3 regions of the Methylovirgula sp. 4M-Z18 genome follow, and region 2 is predicted to be linked to each of the others. Evidence: predicted binding sites of a transcription regulator. Region 2 holds the regulator's gene; each other region holds the start of a gene.
What was found. Region 2 encodes PhoB, which activates phosphate uptake and scavenging genes when phosphate is short. Its sites were predicted from a motif close to TGTCATNNANCTGTCAT; they were not measured.

Region 1 (7,127 bases), 270 kb from region 2:
GGCCATACCCGAGCTTTCGTGCAGGTGCAGACGGGCTGCGATCATCGCTGCACCTTCTGCGTCATTCCGTTCGGCCGCGGCAATTCGCGCTCGGTGCCGATGGGCGATGCAGTGACGCAAATCGCGCGATTGGTCGAGCGCGGCTACCGCGAGGTCGTGCTCACCGGTATCGACATCACCTCCTATGGCGCCGATCTGCCGGGCGCGCCGAAACTCGGCCGTCTGGTCAAACATATCCTGCGGCAGGTGCCGCACCTGCAGCGGCTGCGCATCTCCTCGATCGATTCGGTCGAGGCCGATGACGATCTCATCGATGCGCTGGCAAACGATGCGCGCATGATGCCGCATCTGCATCTCTCGCTGCAGGCGGGCGACGATCTGATCCTGAAGCGCATGAAGCGCAGGCACAGCCGCGCCGATGCGGTGCGCTTTTGCGAGCGGATCCGTAAATTGCGGCCCGATATCGTCTTCGGCGCCGATCTCATCGCCGGTTTTCCGACCGAGAGCGAGGAGATGTTCGCGCAATCGCTGGCGCTAATTGATGAGTGCGGCCTCACCCACCTGCACGTCTTCCCCTATTCGCCGCGCCGCGGCACGCCGGCCGCCAAAATGCCGCAAGTGCCGCGCCCCTTGATCAAGGAGCGGGCCAGCCGCCTGCGCGCCCAGGGCGAGGCGGCGATGGGCCGGCATCTTGCCGCCCAGGTCGGCCGCACGGTGGCGGTGCTGATGGAGCGCGGTGGCACGGGCCGCATGGAGGATTTCACGCCGGTCCAGGTGCAAGAGGCGCAGGCCGGCGAGTTGTTGTTGACACAAATCTTGTCACTGCGAAACGGCAAATTATTGGGAGCTCCTGTGGCGCATCTAGTATCTACCTCCGGCCGTGAGAGCCGCGCCATCTAGAGGAAGTTGAAATTTTAGATTAATCAATAGGTTGATGACACTGTCGGGTCGTTGTCGTGGATCTTTATTTCGAATCGCATCAAATTTGGGCACGAAAACGATTCGGTGAAAGGTACGACAATGAACTCCGATGAGGGCCCAAGACATTCGGAAGCCATCGATGATCACGCGCGGCCGCTTACCATTGCAGAAATCGCCAACTTTGTAAGGGCGCAGCGCGAAGCAAATGGCTGGTCTCAAGAGACGCTCGCTGAAATATCCCGCCTTAATGTAAGGACAATTCAGCGTGTGGAAGACGGTCAGCCGAGCAGTGTCGACACTAGGCGCGCGCTCGCTAGTGCATTTGGATTCTCGGATATCGATTTTTTTTCCAAGCCGATGCCTGTTCCAGACGAGGTAACGATCAGGAAATTGGTCGAGGAGTGCCGTCGCCTGCAAACAGAGAGAGAACACCTCCAAGAGCAATTGATATCTTTGAGTAAACAAGCAGAGGCTTCGCAGGCGATGCTCAACATAGTAGCCGCTCGCGACATCCGATGGCTACATGTTGTTAGGACAACATTAGTGCCAAAACAGCCCGGCCGAGTTCCTTTTCATAACGCCACTGAGATTGCTCTTCGCGGCTATCATTGCAGCATGCGGCATAAGCCTATTTTGGATCGGGTAACATGGTCGCTACTCGCGTATAGCGAAGGTGGACTCCATCGAGGTTATCACGCGGGTTTGATTTTCACGGGTAGCCACTTTGCCCCGGGTGTTACAATTGCGCATCGTGTCAAAGGTGCCCCGACTAACGGTGCTCCGGACGCCAGCAATATTTGGCAGCAACCAAACATTTGTTTCGGCGATTATCTGGAACTTGCGGCCAGTACTGAGGTAGATGGTCCAGTTTCATGGCGTCGAATGGAATTTTGCGTGCGGAGTCCCGAGGGGTACATCTCCGACTGGGTCGATTTTTCTTATACTTTTGATGATGAAAAGCTACATGCGGACATGCAGAGGCTTTGCTCTGTGGGCGAAACTTTATTGAACGATGGGCAGGCCGCCGCCGCCGTCGAACCTTTGCGGCGATCATGGATAATATCACGGGCGTTGTTTGGATGGGGGTCGGATGAATATGTGCGGCATGAGGCCATTTGGAAGCGGGCGCTAGAGCAGGCAGCGTTAGATAAGCTCCGCTTTCGCGAAGGCGTAGATCTGCGGGTAGTCGCAGGGCCACACGAAGGCAAATCTGGAAAAGTTATTCGCATTTTTCCGCATCATTTCCATGCTTATCTCATCAGCGCCGGCAGTGAGGAGATACAGGCCGCTGATGAGCAAGTGGAGGCGATTTGAGTTGAACAGATCCGCTCCAGCAAAAATAATCAAAACCGCACCCTGCGCGTGAATGCACTCGAGGCGGGCCCGCTGATCGGCGCGCCGCATGTGGCCGCGTAGTTAGAGCATTTTCCAGAAAAGTTGCGCGACTTTTCGGTTAAGAAGATGCTCTACACGTTCGGCCCGATCGGTGAGGTCGCGCCGGGGCCGAGCGAGCGCTGGACCATGACGCTGTCCGACCATTTGCCGTAGCGATAGGCCACGCCCGGCAGGAGCCCGACCCGGGCGAAGCCGAAGCTTTCGTGCAGCCCCAGCGACGCCTTGTTCTCGGCATCGATATAGCCGATCATTTGCCGGAATCCGGCGGCGGCGCAGGCGCCGATCAGTTCCTGCATCAGCAACCTTCCGACGCCGCGCCCCAAGTGGTCGTGATGCACATAGATCGAGTGCTTCACCGTGAACCGGTAGGCCGGGCGTTTGCGGAACAACACGACATAAGCATAGCCGACGACCATACCGCCGCGGGTCGCCACGAGATGCGGCAGCTTGCGGTCGCGCAGGTTCTTGCGCCGGTCGCGCAGGTCGTCTGGTTGCGGCGCCCCCATGTCCGCGACATGGGCTTCGATGCCGCGGCGGATATGGTGGCGATAGATGGCGAGCATCGGCTCGACATCGGTATCCCGCGAGGGGCGGATGAGGATAGGTAGTTCGGTGTCCATTTGTCGTCGCGATCCTCAACCCTGTATTTGTTCGCTGACGACGTAAGTAAACAATCGCACCTTTCCAGTCGAATCGGTCTCGCGATAGAGGCCCTGGATTTCCACGTCGAAGCCGGGGAACGTGTTGAAGCACGCTTCGAACATCTGCAGATAGGCGATCATCGGTTTCGCCCGATCGGTGATCCGCTCGCCAGGGACGATGGTGGCGATGCCGGGCGGATAGACGACGAAGGGCGTCGCGGCGATACGGCCCGCAATGGCGTCGATCGGCAGATAATCGACGTCGTTGCGCACGAGGCAGCGCGCCGCATCATGCGGCGACATCGCCATTTCCGGCAGGTGCTCGGCCGAAAACTGCCTGGCCTGCAGGCCGCTGATGTCGTGATCGCGGAAGAAGCGGTGCATGTCGCCGCACAGATCGCGCAACCGCACGCCGGCATAACGACCCGGCCGGCGCCGATAGAATTCTGGGATCGCCTCTTCCAGCAACGCATTGTCGTCGTGCAGCTTCTTGAACGCGACGAGCCCGCTGATCAGCGTGCCGGCCTTGCTGGCCTCGACGCCCGGCGTCAGCAGGAACAGGAGCGAGTTGAGGTCGTTCTTTTCGGCGACGATCCGGTTCTCGCGCAGGAACTGGGCGACGACCGGGGCGGGGATGCCGTGGTCGGCATAGGTGCCGGTCTCGCGATCGAAGCCCGGCGTCAGCAGGGTCAGCTTGTTGGGGTCGGTCATGGCGAAGCCCGGCTCCATCTGGGTGAAGCCGTGCCAACCCGCGTCGGGCGCGAATTGCCAATAGGTCGGATTGCTCGCAAGCTGGTCGGTTGCAACCATCTCCCAGGCGACGTCGTGGACCGCGCCTTCGTGCGAGGCGTCCGAAATCGTCACCCGGTCCGGCACGAAGGGCTCGAAGAACCAGCGCCGCTCGGGCCGGGTCTCGCGCTCCTCGAATTCGCGGCGGACGGCCCGGATCTTCTTGCGCAATTCGATGCCGAGCCGGATCGTATCGTCCCACAGCACTTCGCCGGAGCGCCCCTTCATCATCTGCGCGCCGACGTCGAGCGACGCGAACAGCGGATAGAACGGCGAGGTCGAGGCATATTGCATGAAGCTCTCGTTGAAGCGCCGGTGCTCGACGCGGCGCTTCTGGCCCTTGATATGCCGGTCCTTGATGTGAATCTGCGACGCTTGCGAGAAGCTGGCCAATTGCTTGTGCGTCGATTGGGTCGCGATAATGCCCGGCGAATCGGGCCCGAGGTTCGAGAGACCCATCGCGAAGCGACCCGCATAGAGCGGGTGGAATTTCATGAAGCCGGCCCAAGCTTCGTCGAACAGGATATATTCGCACAGGTGTCCGATGCGATCGAGGATCATCTGCGCATTGTGGATCGTCCCGTCATAGGTGCATTGCTCGACGACGGCGACGCGGAACGGGCGCGGCTTCTTCCAGGCGTCCGGGTCCTTGACGAGGGGATTGGTGCGGATGCGCTCGCGCAGGGCCGTCTCGTCGAACGTGTCCCAGCGCATCGGGCCGATGAGGCCCCAAGCATTGCGGGCCGTCGGGATATAGATCGGAATGCCGCCGGAGATCAGCAGCGCGCCGTGATGCGCGGCCTTATGATTGTTGCGGTCGAACAGCACGAGGTCGTCGTCGGTGACCAACGCGGCGAGCACCACCTTGTTGGAAGTCGAAGTGCCGTTCAGGACGAAATAGGTCTTTTCCGCGCCGAAGATCTGTGCCGCTTCCTTCTGCGCCTTCAGGGCTGGCCCTTCATGGGTCAAAAGGTCGCCCAAATCGAGCACCGAATTGTCGAGGTCGTCGCGGAAGACGGACTCGCCCAGATGCTCCATGAAGACGCGGCCGATCGGGCTGCGGCTGTAGAACACGCCGCCGTTGTGGCCCGGGCAGGTCCACAGATGGTTGCCTTCCTCGGCATAATCGACCAGCGCGCCGAAGAACGGCGTCTTCAGCGTCTCGGCATATTGCTTCAGCCGGCTGATCAGGCTCTTGGCAATGAAGGGCGGCGTTTCTTCCGACAGGAAGATGTAGCCGTCGATGAAGTCGAGCACCTCGACCGGCACGTCCTCGAAGCGCTTGCGCCGGATCAGCAGAAGGATCGGGAAGTCGAGGCCGCGCCGTCGCATGAGATTGATCAGCGAAGCTGTCTTGCCTTCCAGCCCCTTCTTGCCCCAGTCGACCACCATGCAGCCGATGGCGGCGTCGGTCTTGACCGCAATTTCGGCGTCTTCGAGCTTGCGGGCCTTGACGACCTCGAAGCCCGACCGCTCGATTTCTTCGATGATCTGGTTGTACCGGATCCCTTCGAGATCGTCGGCCTCGAAGTTTGGTGTCGCGAACAGAAAGGTAAAGCGCCTGAAGTAGTCCATGCTGGCCCCGTAGATGTTGGCCGTGATTAGTTGGCGAGTTTTGTGACAATTAGACGACAAGTTGCCGCAGGAGGGAGCAACATTGGGCTCGATGCGGGGAACGGCGCCGCAGCCGCGTATTGCAACGTCTGCTTCGGAGGCGAAGCGATCGCAAGTGGATAGGGTGGGCGCGAAGCGGACATGTTCCTGACGCTGATTCGAAGACCGCTTGCTACATTGCCGCGACATCGGAGGCAACGGCGTGGCGCTGATTATTATGCCACAGATCTTTGAAGCGGGATGACGTTCCGCGGCGAACAGCGCGCTGATTGACGTCGTGATCTCGGCTCGGCCAGACCCTAAAGTTTTTTCTTGTTCTTTTCGAGATACATAACTTCGTCCGCTCTCTGCAACAACCCTTCGAACGAGTGCACGCCGTCCCAGGTGCACGCGACGATCCCGATGCTCATCGCCAAATCGATATTCTCTTCCCGGCTGATCCGTTCGATATTCGCCTGCAGGCGGCTGCGCAGCTGTTCGATCCCGCCTTCGTAATTCGTCACCAGCACGGCGAATTCGTCCCCGCCCAGGCGGGCGACGGTGTCGGTCGCGCGGAAGCTGGCTCTGAGCGCTCTCGCGCCACCTCTGATCAGCCGGTCCCCGGCCTGGTGCCCGAACGTGTCGTTCACGCGCTTGAGACCGTCCAAATCCGCAAACAGCATCATGACCGGCTGCCGCGACCGGGCCGCGACGCGGAAATCGTGTTCGCCGAACGTCATGAACCCGCGCCGGTTGTGCAGTCCCGTCAGGTCGTCGGTCAGGGAAAGGCGGCGGACCTCTTCCTCCGCCTTCTTGCGTTCCTGCACTTCGTGGTGCAGTTGGCGATTGGCTTCGGCCAATTCAGCCGTCCGGTGGTCCACCCGTTGTTCCAACTCGGCGAACAATTGCACATGTTCCATGGCGACGGCGGTCGTGTCGGCCAGCGCCTGCAGAATGGCGATCTGCTCCGCCGGCGGGCGGTAAACTTTGGCCCAATAATTGCCGATTGCGCCAAGGGGATCGCGCGTGCGGATCGGAACCATGGCCATGCTGCGCACGAAGGTCGGGCGATAGGCATCGACCGGAACGCGCGGATCCTGAAATATGTTCTCAATCACCGTGGATTGCCGGTTCATCATGACCCAGCCGCTGACGCAGGTCTCCAGCGGAAAGCGGGAGCCCTTCCAGAGCGGGCTGATGGCATTTTCCTCGGCGTAGTAGCATTCGTCCCCATCTTTCAGGACGAAAGTGGCGCCGTCCGCGCCAGTCAGGTCCCGCGCCGCGCGCCGCACGATGGCCATGACCCCGGCAAGGTCGCGGGCCAGGGAGAGTTCCTGCACGACGCCGACCAATTCCGCCATCGCGGAAGCGTACCGGCCAGAACGGTCCGTGACGTCGGCGGCAGCGGGATCGATCTTTTTTGCAGCGGCGCTGTTCGTTTGCGTGTCCTGCATCCGTGGCATTTCCTCAGGAGACCAGGCGGAATCAAAGGAGGGCATTTTGTGAACAATCTCACATTTTGCAAAAAAATTCTCTGAATTTTGGACCTTGTGGGCTGCGGAATTGTCGGTGCGTAACCGAACCGCATCGCCTGCGGTCAATGCCGCCGCCCGCTGCCGGGGCTGCGAACTGAGATTAACAAAATGTAAAGGAGCCTCTTTCTTTCTTCCTGCACCCGGAGTTCGGTAAAGACGTGGAGACCGGGTCAAGTCCGGTCATGACGCCCCCCCAAAAGAGACGAATAGACGGTCACTTTTGTCGCGAGTACAACTTGGAAGTGCCGCATTT
Region 2 (7,127 bases):
ACGTGAAGAAGTGGGACGATGCGGCGATCAAGAAGCTGAACCCCAGCCTCACCCTGCCGAGCGCCGACATTCAGGTCGTCCGCCGCGCCGACGGTTCGGGCACGACGTTCAACTTCACTGATTATCTCTCCAAGGTCAGCCAGGATTGGGCCGATAAGGTCGGCTCGGACGCGTCGGTCGAATGGCCGGTCGGCGTTGGCGCCAAGGGCAATGACGGCGTCGCCGGCACCGTTGGCCAGACCAAGAATTCCATCGGTTATGTCGAGACCGCTTACATCAAGCAGAACAACATGACCTATGTCGACATGATCAACAAGGCCGGCAAGCATGTCTCGCCGACGGTCGATGCGCTGCAGGCTGCTGCCGCCAATGCCGACTGGGCGCATGCGCCGGGCTATTATCAGATCCTGACCGACCAGCCGGGCGATGCTTCCTGGCCGATCACCGCGGCGACTTTCGTGGTCGTCTATGCCGATCCGTCCGACAAGGCGGCTTCGGGCGAAGTCGTGAAGTTCTTCGACTGGGCCTATAAGAACGGCAACGCCGCGGCCTCCGATCTGAATTACATTCCGATGCCGGCGGGTGTGACCGACATGGTCCGCAAGACCTGGGCGAGCGACATCAAGAATAAATAATCTTTGCGCGACGCTCCGCGGCTTGCCGCGGAGCGTCGCAGCTCGGAACTTTGACGAAGCACGAATGAGGGCCATAGCTCTCCTACAGAGATCTGCTTCAGGAGCGATACGTGTCTGACATGGTTGTGAACTCGAGCGTCGCGCGTGCAGCGCAAACCGAAGACCGAACACGGACGTTGAACGATTTCAAGTCGGCCGATGCGCTCTTTCACAGCCTGACGTTCGGTGCGTCGGTGCTCGTGTTGCTCGTGATGGGCGGCATCATCCTATCGCTGATCATTGCCGCTTGGCCGGCTATGGTGGCCTTCGGCGTCGGCTTCTTCGAGACGACGCGCTGGGCGGTGCATGCCAAGCCGCATCCGGTGATGGGGGTTCTGGCGCCGCTCTATGGGACGATGGTCACGTCGGTGATTGCCATGCTGATCGCCGTGCCGGTGGGGCTGGGCATCGCCGTGTTCCTGACCGAATTGTGCCCCTTATGGCTTCGCCGCCCGATCAGCACGGCCATCGAGTTGCTCGCCGGCATCCCTTCGATCATCTACGGCATGTGGGGCATGTTCTATCTGGCGCCATTCCTGGCGACCTCTGTTGAGCCCTCGATCGTCGCGGTCTTTTCACATATCCCGTTGCTGAACGTCGTTTTTGCCGAGCCGATCTCCAACCAGAACCTTTTCAATGCCGGTTTTGTGCTCGCCATCATGATCCTGCCCTTCATCACTGCCGTCTCGTGCGACGTCTTCGCGACCGTGCCTCCGGTGCTCAAGGAAGCCGCCTACGGCATCGGCTGCACGACGTGGGAGGTGATGCGCAACGTGGTCATTCCCTATACGCGTGTCGGCTTGATCGGTGGCGTGATGCTGGCGCTTGGCCGCGCGCTTGGCGAAACCATGGCCGTCACCTTCATCGTCGGCAACGAATCCAAAGTCACCGGCTCGATCTTCAGCGCCGGCGTGACGATCTCCTCGTTGATTGCCAACGAATTTGCCGAGAGCGACGGCCTGCACCAGTCGGCGCTGCTCTATTCCGGCCTCATCCTGTTCGTCCTCGTATTCTTCGTCTTGACCGCGGCGCGCTACATGCTGGCCCGCGGCGAGCGCAAATTGGGAGCTTGACATGGAGCCCGCCGGTTATGCTGCGCGCAAGCGCAAGAATCGCATCATCCTCGGTCTGTGCCTCGCTGCCATGGTGTTCGGTCTGACGTTCCTTGCGGCGATTTTGCTGATGCTGTTTTGGAACGGCTTCTCGAGCCTCGGCATTGCGACCTTCACGCAGATGACCCCTGCTGCCGACACCCAAGGCGGTCTGCTCAATCCGATCGTCGGTTCGATCATCATGACGGTTGTCGGCATCGTGGTCGGCGCGCCGATCGGGTTGCTTGCCGGGACCTATATGGTGGAATACGGCCGCTACACGCGGCTGACCTCGGTGGTGCGCTTCATCAACGATATTCTGCTCAGCGCGCCGTCGATCATCATCGGCCTGTTCGTCTACAGCTTCGTGGTCGTGCCGATGGGCGGAGCGTCCGGCCTCGCCGGTGCGATAGCGCTGGCCATCATCGTCATTCCCGTCGTTATCCGGACGACTGAAAACATGTTGCTGCTGGTGCCCAATCAGTTGCGCGAGGCCGCGTCCGCCATGGGCATGCCGCGCGCACATGTGACGCGCGCGATCACCTACCGCGCGGCCCGTTCCGGCATCATCACCGGCCTGCTTCTGGCGCTGGCGCGCATTGCCGGCGAAACCGCGCCGCTGCTGTTCACCGCCCAGAACAACAATTTCTGGAACATCAACGTGTTCAACGGCGCCATGCCGAACCTGCCGACGACGATCACCGCTTTCGTCGGTTCGCCGTCGACCAATTGGCAGCATCTCGCCTGGGCCGGCGCCCTTCTCATCACTTTGACCGTGCTCGCGCTCAACATTATTGCGCGCACTGTTGGCGCTAAGAGGTAATCTCATGAACGATCTCAGCCAAATGCCGAATGCTGCGACACAGGCCTCCAATGCCAAGGTCATCGCCCGCAATCTGAGCTTCTATTACGGGGCGAACAAGGCGCTCAAGGACGTCAACCTGGAACTCGGCACCAACAAGGTGACGGCGCTGATCGGTCCGTCCGGCTGCGGCAAGTCGACTCTATTGCGCATCTTCAACCGGATGTACGATCTTTATCCCAATCAGCGCGCCGACGGCGAGCTGCTGCTGGATGGCGAGAATATCCTGAGCCCCGGCATGGATCTCAACCTGCTGCGCGCCCGCGTCGGCATGGTGTTCCAGAAGCCGACACCTTTCCCGATGTCGATCTACGACAATATCGCCTTCGGCATCCGCCTCTACGAGAAGCTGCCCAAGAGCGAGATGGACGGGCGCGTCGAGAACGCGTTGCGCGGCGCAGCCCTGTGGGAAGAGGTGAAGAACAAGCTGCACGCCAGCGGTCTGTCGTTGTCAGGCGGTCAGCAACAGCGTCTGTGCATTGCGCGCACGGTCGCGATCAAGCCGGATGTCATTCTCTTCGACGAACCGTGCTCGGCGCTCGATCCGATCTCGACCTCGAAGGTCGAGGAGCTGATCGACGAATTGCGCGAGACCTATACGATCGCCATCGTCACCCATTCGATGCAGCAGGCGGCGCGCGTCTCGACGAAGACCGCCTTCATGTATTTGGGCGAACTCGTCGAGTTCGGCGACACCGACCAGATCTTTACGGCGCCGCGCCAGAAGCGCACGCAAGACTACATCACCGGCCGCTTCGGCTGAGTTGGAGCCTTCCATGAACGAACATATCGTCAAGTCTTTCGATTCCGAACTGGAGACGCTCGGCCGCCAGATCGCCGAGATGGGCGGCATTGCCGAAAAAATGCTGTCGGACGCGGTTGACGCGCTGACCGAGTTGAATGTGACCTTGGCGCAGCGGGTGGTCGAAACCGATCCGCGGCTCGATCTGCTGCAACGACAGATTGAGGAGAGCGCTGTCTCCATCATCGCGCGCCGCCAGCCGATGGCCGTCGATTTGCGGGCCATCGTCGCCGCGATTCGCGTCTCCGGCGATCTGGAGCGCATTGGCGATCTCGCCAAGAACATTGCCAAGCGCACGATGAAGATCGCCAACGACAATGGCATCCGCATGCCGGGCGCGCTGGTCGGTCTGCGTCACATGGCCGAACTTGCCGCGATATTGCTCAAGGACGTGCTCGACGCCTATGCCGCACGTGACACGGTCGCAGCCCGCGCCGTGTGGGAGCGCGATGCCGAAATCGACGCTCTGGAAAACTCGATCTTCCGCGATCTTCTCACCTTCATGATGGAAGATCCGCGCAACATCACCTTGTGCACGCATCTTCTGTTCTGCTCGAAGAACATCGAGCGCATCGGCGACCATTGCACCAATATTGCCGAGACCGTCTTTTATCTGGTGACCGGCGATACTTTGCCGATGGACCGCCCGAAGGGCACCCCGAACGCACCGCTTCAGGCTGGATAGGACTGAGACAATATGAACGACATTCGCATCGAAAACGCGAAATCGGGACCCGCCAGCGCCGCGCCGCGGGTGCTCGTGGTCGAGGACGAAGCGCCGCTCGCGCTGCTGCTCAGCTACAATCTCGAAGCGGAAGGCTTTGCGGTCGAACATGTCGAGCGCGGCGACGAGGCCGAGTTGCGCCTCATCGAGGCGCCGCCGGACCTGGTCATTCTCGACTGGATGTTGCCGGGTATTTCGGGCTTGGAAATCTGCCGTCGCCTGCGTGCGCGCGATGTCACGAAGACGCTGCCGGTGATCATGCTGACGGCGCGCGGCGAAGAGGGTGAACGGGTCCGCGGCCTCTCCATCGGCGCCGATGATTACGTGGTCAAGCCGTTCTCGGTGCCCGAACTTATGGCGCGGGTGCGCTCGCTCTTGCGCCGCTCGCGGCCCGAGCGGGTGGCGAGCCTGCTAGCCGCGGGGGATTTGCAGCTCGACCGCGATATGCGCCGCGTGCGCCGCGGCTCGCGGGACGTGCATCTGGGCCCGACCGAATTTCGCCTCCTGGAATATCTGATGGAGAAGCCGGGCCGGGTGTTCTCGCGCGCGCAATTGCTCGACGGCGTCTGGGGGATGGCGATCGATATCGACGAGCGCACCGTGGACGTCCATGTCGGCCGGCTGCGCAAGGTCTTGTCGCGCGGCAAGGAGCGGGATCCGATCCGTACCGTACGCGGCGCCGGTTATTCTTTCGACGAGACCTTCGGCAAGAATTGACGGGCCAACGCACCTAGCTACGACAGGCCGGCGCGGGCCGTAGTCTCGCCCGTTGCTGGCGCGCGGGTTGCGGCGCCGGCGTTTTCCACATGGTTTTGACCTCCGCGACGCTCCGTGCGAGCCGGAATACGCTCGTCAAGAGCGGTGCGCCTGGCTCGTGTCTTCCATCTCGATTGCCCTGCATTTTGCCCGATGTCCGCCATATTTTTGACCATGAGAGGCGGAAAAACTGCAGCCCACTTTGGGAGACATGAGTCGATGAAGCGCGGAATGAGTGTTGGTTTGGTGTTGCTGCTGACGATATCGGTCGCCTATGCCGCCGGTTTCAAGGGGATCATGAAGGCGTGGCGCAGTCCGACCAATGCTGCTAAGGCCATGGTGAGCGGTAGCGAACCTTATGACGCGGCAACAGTGCGCAAATTGTTGCAGGCCTATATTGCCGATTCTGACGACATCAAATCGCATCTCTCGACGAGTGCCGAATCCGAGGATCTCAAAAGGCGGTTCACCGCTTTCCAGAGCGATGCGAAGGCCGCCCTCGGCCAACTCGACAGCGCTGCTAAGTTCAAGGCAGCCTATGCGCCGGTGATGGACAATTGTTCTTCCTGCCACGACAAATATCGCGATTAGAGCATTTTCCAGAAAAGTTGCGCGACTTTTCGGTTAAGAAAATGCGACATAACAAACAAGTAGAGCAATTTTGCGCTTCTGAAAGAATCGCAAAATGCTTTAGACAGGATCGGGCGGTTACCTGTATGAAAGGTTATGATCCGCATCACCGACCATATCAGTCTCGAAGATGACGAGGTGGCCTTGAGCTTCATTCGCGCCTCCGGTCCCGGCGGGCAGAATGTGAACAAGCTCGCGACGGCGGTGCAATTGCGTTTCGATTTGGCGCGGAGTCCCTCGTTGAGCGACGCGGTCAAGGCGCGTCTCACCCGTATCGCCGGGCGGCGCTTGACCTTGGACGGCGTCATCGTCCTGACCGCCGACGCGCATCGCAGTCAGGAGCGCAATAAGGTCGATGTGATGCAGCGCCTTGCCGCGATGATCGAGGAAGCTTCCGTCGCGCCAAAGCCGCGGCGGCCGACCAAGCCGACTTACGCCTCGAAGCTGCGCCGATTGGACGGCAAGGCGAAACGCTCGGGCGTGAAACAATTGCGGCGCAGCAAGCCGTCCGGCGATTAGCTGTCTCTCGCTCGGCCTCCGCGCCGGCGCATCAACCGCGATATCTCTCCTCATAGTATCGGCGCTTGGCGTCATACATTTCGGCATCGGCGCGGCGGGCGACCGCGTCGAGTCGCTCGCCGCGGCGACTCGTCGCAGCGCCCATCGAGAAGGAGAGCGGCGTTGCGCCGTGGAACTGGTTGTTCAGTTCGGCCAGGCGATGCACGTCGTTCATCATCGCTTCGCCGGCGTGCTCGTCCGCGCCGGGCATGATAATGGCGAATTCGTCGCCGCCGATGCGCGCGGCGCAGCCGGACTTCTCGACGACTTGCGCGAGAACCTCGCCGGCGCGGCGCAGCAATTCGTCGCCGACGCCATGGCCATGGTGATCGTTGGAGCTCTTCAAACCGTTGAGATCGGCGATGATGATTGTCACCGGCCAGGGGCCTTTGCGCTCAAGGCGATTGATCTCGTCGACATAGAAGGAGCGATTATAAAGCTTGGTCAAAACATCGTGCTTGCCGAGGAATTCGAGATAGGCCTCCGCCTTTTTCCGCGCGGTGATGTCGGTCAACGCGACCTGCACCAGCGACCAATTGTGTTCGCGGCCGGGCAGTACGGAAAATTGCATCAGGAAATACAGCTCCGTGCCGTCGAGCGCGTAATTGACCACCTCGCGCTGCTGGAACAGCTTGCCGTCCCATAAATCGATCAATTGCTCGCGAAAGGGTTGTGCCATGCCGTCGCGAAAGATGTCGCCGAGCCGTTGCAGCAGCACTTGCTTGCTCGGTGCGCCGAACAGTTCGAGCGTGCGACGGTTGACGTCGATCACCCGGATTTCGCTCATGCAGCGCTGCACGAATTCGGGATGAACATCGGTGAAGACGCGAAAATCGATGATGCCGCGCTCGCGTACCTCGTCGATCAATTGCTTGACCCGGCTGAAATCCTCGACCCAAAGCGAGACCGGAGAATGCTGCAGCAGACCGTGGGCGTAATCTTCGCTGACACTGAGTTTGCGCCGTGCCGTCTCGCGGTCGGTCACATCGTCAATGGCGACGAGGACGCGGCTCCAGCTCTCTTCGTGTCC
Region 3 (7,127 bases), 1.5 Mb from region 2:
CTGCGTGGTCGTCAGCCTCCTGACCGCAGCCATGGCCCACGGCGTTTGGCTCTTCCTTTTCGCGTCGCTCGCCACGGGGGTCTTTTCCGCCGGGGCGCAGATCCTCGTTCCCTTCGTCACGCATTTCGTGCCGGTGCATCGCCGCGGCCGCACGGTCGGCCTGGTGATGGCGGGATTGCTGACCGGCATCATGCTGGCGCGCCCGGCGTCCCTTTTCATCGCGGCCGAGTTGAATTGGCGTGCCGTCTTCTTTGCCTCCGCGGCGCTCATGTTGGTGATCGGCCTCGTTCTTTGGCGCATCATGCCCGCCTATCAGCCGGCGGGCACAAACCACTACAAAGCCGTGCTGTCCTCGCTGCCCGGACTGGTGCGGCACACGCCCGTCCTACGCCGCCGCGCGACCTATCAAACGCTGCTGTTCTGCGCTTTCAATCTCTTCTGGACGGCCGCGCCGCTGATGCTGGCGGAACGTTTCGGCCTGTCGGATTACCAAATCGGATTGTTCGCGCTGGCGGGGGCCGGCGGGGCTTTCGCCGCGCCGCTTGCGGGACGGCTGGCCGATCACGGCTTCGGCCGGGCCGCAACCTTCGGCGCGATGGGCTCGCTGGCCCTCGCCTTCCTCTGTACGGGTTGGGCGACAGCGGCATTGTCGCTCGCCATCCTAATTGTCGCGACGCTGGTCATCGACGCCGCGGTTCAGACCAATCAAATCGTCAGCCAGCGCGCCATCTTTTCGACCCCGCCAGCGGTCCGGGCGCGCGTCAACGCCCTCTACATGACCACGGTGTTCATCGGCGGGGCGACGGGCTCGGTGTTGGGGACGCTGACCTATCACGCCGGCGGATGGATCGTCACAGCCGCCACCGGCGCAGCCTTAGGCCTTGCCGGGCTCATCGCCTTTGCTACCGACAAGCACAATCATCACGCCGCCCACTGACTTGCAATGCAGCCTCGCGATGACGCGAAGCTGCAAGCTGCCCTCTTTATCCTGCGATCGGCGGATTGAGACGCGCGAAGCCCTCCAGAATCCGGTAGGGATAATGGGGATACGGCGCAGGGGCTTTGCTTGCCGCGTCGAGCCTTGCCACCTGATCCGAGGACAGCGCCCAGCCAACCGCACCGAGGTTGTCGCGCAATTGCGCTTCGTTGCGCGCGCCGATGATGATCGACGAGACGGTCGGGCGCTGCGTGAGCCAATTCAGCGCGATTTGCGGTACCGTCTTGCCGGTTTCCTTGGATATGTCTTCCAGCACGTTAATAACGCGATAGAGCAGATCGTCATGAACCGGAGGCCCAAACTGCGCCGTTTCATGCAGCCGGCTTTGCGGCGGCAAGGGCGCACCGCGCCGGATCTTGCCGGTGAGACGGCCCCAACCCAACGGGCTATAGACAAGCGCGCCCAACCCTTGATCGGCGCCAAGCGGCATCAAATCCCACTCAAAATCGCGGCCGACCAGCGAGTAGTAGACCTGATTGGCGACATAACGCGGCCAGCCGTATCGCTCGGCGACCGCCAGCGATTTCATGATCTGCCAGCCCGAGAAATTCGACACGCCGACATAGCGGACCTTGCCGGCCCGCACGAGCGTATCGAGCGTCGCGAGGACCTCCTCAACCGGCGTTCCGGCATCGAAGGCGTGCAGCTGAAGAAGGTCGATATAATCAGTCCCAAGCCGCGTCAGCGCCTCCTCAACCGCCCGGATCAATCGGAGCCGCGAGGTGCCGGCATCGTTCGCGCCATCCCCCATCGGCAGGCCAGTCTTGGTCGACAGGAGGACCGCGTCGCGGCGCCCTTTGACGGCCGCGCCAAGCACCTGTTCGGACGCACCCATCGAATAGACGTCGGCCGTATCGAACAGATTGACGCCCGCCTCGAGGCAGATATCGACGAGGCGGCGCGCCTCATCAGCATCGGTGTTGCCCCAGGCGCCAAACAAAGGCCCGGAGCCTGCAAACGTGCCCGCACCGAAGCTCAAGACTGGCACTTTGAGGCCGGAGCGGCCAAGAGAACGATATTCCATCGGATGTCCTTTCGCGGATTATGAATTGAATTGGTCAGCAGGTTGCGGCGCGATCGCGCGTCGGTCGGCATTCATCGCGATAAAGGCGACAACGATGGCCGCAGCCGGAAAGAGAGCGGCCACCAACGGTACAGCGGCGAGGCCGGGACCATGGTCTATCGCCATTCCGCCGGCCCAAGCGCCGATGGCATTGCCAAGATTGAAGGCGGCGATGTTGAAACTCGACGCAAGGCTTTGGCCAGCGCCTTCGGCCTTGGACAGCACCCATATTTGCAACGGAGCGACTGTCGCAAAACCCGCTGCGCCGAGAAGCCCTGTGAGCGCGATCGCCGTGGCGGCCAAGCGCATGCCGGGCATCATCAAGGCGAGCACCAAAGCAAGCGTGGCCAATGTGCCGAACACCGTGGGAAGAAGGCTGCGGTCGGCCAGCTTGCCGCCGACCAGATTTCCGATCATAAGGCCGCCGCCGAAGACGAGCAGGATTGGCGACACGGCCGCTTCGCTGAAGCCACTCATTCGTGTCAGCATCGGCGCGATATAGGTGAAGACTGCGAAGACACCGGCATAGCCGAGCACGGTGGTCAAAAGGCCCAGCAGCACGGATGGACGCAGGATCGCGGCGATGTCCGCGCGCCAATCGCCGGCATCGGACGGCGCCTCCTCCTTCGGCACCAATGCTGCGATGATGGCGAGCGCAACGAGTCCGACAAGCGATACGGCCCAGAAAGTCGCGCGCCAGCCCAAAGACAAACCGATCCAGGTGCCGAGCGGCACGCCAAGGATGTTGGCGACCGTCAATCCGGTGAACATGATCGCAATCGCCGAGGCCTTGCGGTCTTCAGGCACAAGGCTTGTCGCCACCACGGAACCGACTCCGAAGAACGTGCCATGCGCGAGCGCGGTCAGGACCCGCGCCGCCATCAGCAATCCATAGGTCGGCGCCAGTGCGCAGGTCGCATTGCCCAGGGTGAATACCGCCATCAACCCGATCAGCACGGTCTTGCGCGGCCACCGCGCCGTGAGCACGGTCAGCACCGGCGCGCCGATGACGACGCCGAGTGCATAGCCGGAGATCAGCAGGCCGGCCATGGCGATCGAGACGCCGAAATCGGCGCTGACCCCAAGCAGCAATCCCATGATGACGAATTCAGTGACGCCGATGCCAAAGGCCCCGGCCGTCAGGGCATAAAGAGCCAGCGGCATGGTCAAAATCCATAGTTGTGATGTCTGGGCAGGAGATAGACCGCGCCATCTATGTGATGTAGTATGCCGATTAGAACATCACATATGAATTGAACTATCGAATGGCGCGCATCGAGATCAATCGCTCCGGCGAGATGGAAATCTTCGTCCGGGTGGTCGAGCAAGGCGGTTTTTCGGCCGCGGCGAGACGCTCGCACATGACGCCATCCGCCGTGAGCAAGCTCGTCGCGCGACTGGAGACCCGGCTCGGCGCGCGGCTCGTCAATCGCTCGACCCGCGCCTTCCAACTCACCGCCGAGGGCAGCGCCTTCTACGAACGGGCGACGCGCATTTTGGCCGATATCGAGGATGCCGAGCGCGGCGCAGGAGCGGGCGAGCGGCCGGTCGGACGCATCCGGGTCAACACCAGCGCGTCCTATGCGACACATATTCTCGCGCCGATCCTGCCGGAGTTTTTGGCGCGTTATCCGAGGATCACGCTCGATCTCGTTCAGACGGACATGGTTGTCGATCTGCTCGCCGCACGGACGGATGTGGCCATCCGCGCCGGACCGTTGAAAAGCTCAAGCCTGGTTGCGCGCAAACTCGGCGAAACGGCGCTGACAATCGTCGCCGCGCCGGCCTATCTCGCGCGCTTCGGCGAACCGAAAACAATCGACGATCTCGAAACGCACAATCGCCTGGGCTTCGGCTACACCCGCATCGTAGACGGCTGGCCGCTGCGACAGGGCGATGAAGCAATCCTTGTCCCGGCCACGGGCCGGATGCAGGCGAGCGATGGCGAGGCTCTGCGCCACCTCGCCCTCAGCGGTTGCGGCCTGGCGCGGCTGGCCGCGTTCACCATTCGCGACGACATTGCCGCAGGGCGTCTCGTGCCAGTGCTGGAAGATTTGAACCCCGGCGATCGCGAAGCTTTTCACGCCATTCATGTCGGCCAAGGCGGCTTGCTGCCCTCGCGCGTCAGGGCCCTTCTCGATTTCCTCGCCGAAAAGGGGCGCATTGAATAGCGAAGTAAATCAGGACTCTTGCGCGGCCCGCCGACCGGCAACCCGCGAGACAGCAGCCCAATCGAGATGGCCCTCGCCATGGGCCAGAGCGTCGAGGTGATTGTCGCGCAGCACGCTGGCGAGCGGCAGCGGAACGTTTACCGTTTCGGCCGCTTCGAGCGCGAGCTTGATGTCCTTGGCGCCGAGCGACAGTTTGAAACCGGCCGGCTCGAACCGTTCCGCCGCCATGGCACCGCCATAGCCCTTATAGACCGGCATGGCGAAAGCCGTGGATGTGACGAGATCGATGAAATCGGCCTTGGCGACGCCGAAACCGCGCGCAAGCGTAGCCGCCTCGGCCATCGTGCCGATGGCGCTGCCGATCATGAAATTCACCGCCAGCTTGACCGCATTGGCCTGGCTTGGCCGCTCGCCGATGCGCCAGGTTTTCTGGCCGAGCACATCGAACAATGCTTGCACGCGCGCGAGATCCACAGGCGCCCCAGCGGCGAGAATGTTGAGCTGGCCGGCTTCGGCCACATTGACCCGCCCCAGCACCGGAGCGGCGATATAGCCGATCCCTTTTTCTCGATGCAGGCGTTCGCATTCGTCGGCGAAGGTGACAGAAACCGTTGCCATATTGATGTGGATCGCACCGGGCTTCAAAGCGTCCAGCACGCCGCCATCAAGGACCGCGATGCGCGTCGCTGCATCGTCGGCAAGCATGGAGATCAGGATGTCCGCGTTTTCCGCGGCCTCCCGCGCGGACGCCGCGGCCTGCGCACCCGCAGCGCGGAGCGCGGCGACCGGATCTTGCGACCGGTTCCACACCTGCAATCGATAGCCCGCTTTGAGCAGATTCATGGCCATCGGCTTACCCATCGTGCCGAGACCCAAAAATCCAACGTTCAACATGATAACACTCCGTATTTTTGGAAATGATCAGTTCCGAATTAGGAACAGAATTACATGATCGCCGTGAGAGCGAGATCCACCACCGCCTGCATGTCAGCGCGAGTCCGGCCGGTCTTACCCACGACGCGCATGCCCTGCGTCAGGCAAAGCATCATGCGTGCGGCGGCGCGTGCGTCGATATGGGCGGCGATTGACCCGTCTTTCTGGCCGCGGCGGACGAGTTCCATAAGCAACGCTTCGTTCCGATCGAATGCCGCCGCAACATCCCGAGCCATGTCGCGGGAGAAAGCCGATAGTTCTGTCGCTCCCGTCACGACGAGACATCCCCGCCGCCCTTCTTCGCCGTGCGATGATTGGACGTAAAAGCCGAGCGCCCGCCGCAATTGTGCAAGACCGGAGCCTTCGGCACCGATGACTTTGCGCAACTTCTCGGCCCGCGTCGCCCGGTAGCGCTGCAAGGCCGCGAGAAACAATCCACGTTTATCCTCGAACGCCTTGTAAATGCTTCCCTGTGCAAGATTCATCGCGTGCGTGAGGTCGGCGATCGAAGTGCCGTGAAAGCCGCGCTCGGAAAAGACCTTCGTGGCCTTGTCGAGCGCCTTCGCAACATCGAATTCGCGCGGCCGCCCAGGGCTTCGGGATAAAGATGCAGTTTGTCGTGCCGGCTTCGCCATGCCGCACTATAGGAAATGATCGTTTCCTAATCAAGGCGGCGAATTGCCGGAGGCTTCGGCGTGATATGGCCGTCATACACGCAGTGATAGATTGCGTCTTTTCTCTCGAAAACACCGAAGTGCGAAAGGATCATCAAATGGGCGAAACGCGGCAGGCGCGGCCGAAAATCAGCGAAACAATCATTGCGCCGAGCGTTCAGCTTCGCGACACGCAGATCGGCCGTTGCTGCGAGATTCTCGACGACACGGCGATCGAATATTCGGAGCTCGGCGATTTTTCCTATCTCGGCCCACGCTGCATGATCGCCGATGCGCAGATCGGGCGGTTCTGCGCGATCGCCGCACAGGTCCGCATCGGCGCACCGAACCATCCCATCGATCGCCCGTCGCTGCACCGCTTCACCTATTGTCCCGAATATTATTCGGCGACGGCGCAGCGCGATCACAGCTTTTTTCACAACCGGCGCGAGGATCGCGTGATCATCGGCCACGATGTCTGGATCGGTCACGGCGTGATCGTGCTGCCCGGCGTAACGGTGGGGCATGGCGCCATTCTGGCGGCAGGCGCGGTGGTCAGCCGCGACGTCGAGCCTTACACGATCGTCGGCGGCGTCCCGGCACGACAGATCCGCGAAAGATTCCCCCGTGATGTGGCGGCACAGCTCGCGCGTATCGCGTGGTGGGATTGGCCGTTCGAAACGATCCTCGCGCGATTACCGGATTTCCAATCGACGAATATCGAAGCCTTTTGTGCGCGATGGGCGCCCGAAACGGCCGCCGTCGACTGAGCTGTCGCGTCCACGCGGCACACGCCGTTCAGATCATCTCCAACCCCCGTTTGCGGCGTGGCGGCGGGAAGGCTGCGTCCAGCTTGGCTTTGTCAGCATCAGTGAGTCGGACAGCCAAGGCCCCCAGATTCTCCGCCACACGTGCGGGATGGCTGGTCTTTGGGATCGCGATGACACCGGGCCTTTCCAGCACCCACGCCAGCGCGATCTGCGCCGGCGTCGCGTCATGGTCGCGGGCGATGGCCTCAAGCACCTTGTCGCGCGTCAGCGCGCCTTGTTCGATCGGCGAATAGGCCATGATGGGCATGGAGCGCTCCTGGCACATGCCGATGAGATCATATTCGATGCCGCGCCGCGCAAGATTGTAGAGCACTTGATTGGCCTGGCATCCGGCGCTGAGTGTTTCCATCTCCCGCAGATCGTCGACATCGAAATTGGAGACGCCCCAGCGCAGAATCTTGCCATCCCGCTGCAGATCCTCGAATGCGGCGATGGTCTCGGCCAAAGGCGTCCCGCCGCGCCAATGCAGCAGATAGAGAT

Region 1: V9T28_RS00915 (Orn/Lys/Arg family decarboxylase) is a predicted target of PhoB. The motif match lies at 5,364-5,380, and genes of this name have one in related genera.
Region 3: V9T28_RS17590 (DapH/DapD/GlmU-related protein) is a predicted target of PhoB. The motif match lies at 5,859-5,875, and genes of this name have one in related genera.

What each region holds. Positions count from the first base shown of each region.
Region 1 covers NZ_CP149574.1:211,996-219,122, forward strand. Annotated here, with positions in the region: gene mtaB (tRNA (N(6)-L-threonylcarbamoyladenosine(37)-C(2))-methylthiotransferase MtaB) at 1-900, shown strand, start outside; gene V9T28_RS00905 (helix-turn-helix domain-containing protein) at 1,006-2,235, shown strand; gene V9T28_RS00910 (GNAT family N-acetyltransferase) at 2,388-2,936, opposite strand; gene V9T28_RS00915 (Orn/Lys/Arg family decarboxylase) at 2,952-5,321, opposite strand; gene V9T28_RS00920 (GGDEF domain-containing protein) at 5,660-6,793, opposite strand.
Region 2 covers NZ_CP149574.1:485,972-493,098, forward strand. Annotated here, with positions in the region: gene pstS (phosphate ABC transporter substrate-binding protein PstS) at 1-635, shown strand, start outside; gene pstC (phosphate ABC transporter permease subunit PstC) at 755-1,747, shown strand; gene pstA (phosphate ABC transporter permease PstA) at 1,749-2,588, shown strand; gene pstB (phosphate ABC transporter ATP-binding protein PstB) at 2,593-3,390, shown strand; gene phoU (phosphate signaling complex protein PhoU) at 3,404-4,114, shown strand; gene phoB (phosphate regulon transcriptional regulator PhoB) at 4,127-4,870, shown strand; gene V9T28_RS02250 (cytochrome c) at 5,141-5,500, shown strand; gene arfB (alternative ribosome rescue aminoacyl-tRNA hydrolase ArfB) at 5,636-6,058, shown strand; gene V9T28_RS02260 (sensor domain-containing diguanylate cyclase) at 6,090-7,127, opposite strand, start outside.
Region 3 covers NZ_CP149574.1:3,810,186-3,817,312, forward strand. Annotated here, with positions in the region: gene V9T28_RS17560 (MFS transporter) at 1-937, shown strand, start outside; gene V9T28_RS17565 (aldo/keto reductase) at 984-2,021, opposite strand; gene V9T28_RS17570 (MFS transporter) at 2,040-3,224, opposite strand; gene V9T28_RS17575 (LysR family transcriptional regulator) at 3,326-4,231, shown strand; gene V9T28_RS17580 (NAD(P)-dependent oxidoreductase) at 4,241-5,122, opposite strand; gene V9T28_RS17585 (TetR/AcrR family transcriptional regulator) at 5,176-5,799, opposite strand; gene V9T28_RS17590 (DapH/DapD/GlmU-related protein) at 5,937-6,587, shown strand; gene V9T28_RS17595 (aldo/keto reductase) at 6,616-7,127, opposite strand, start outside.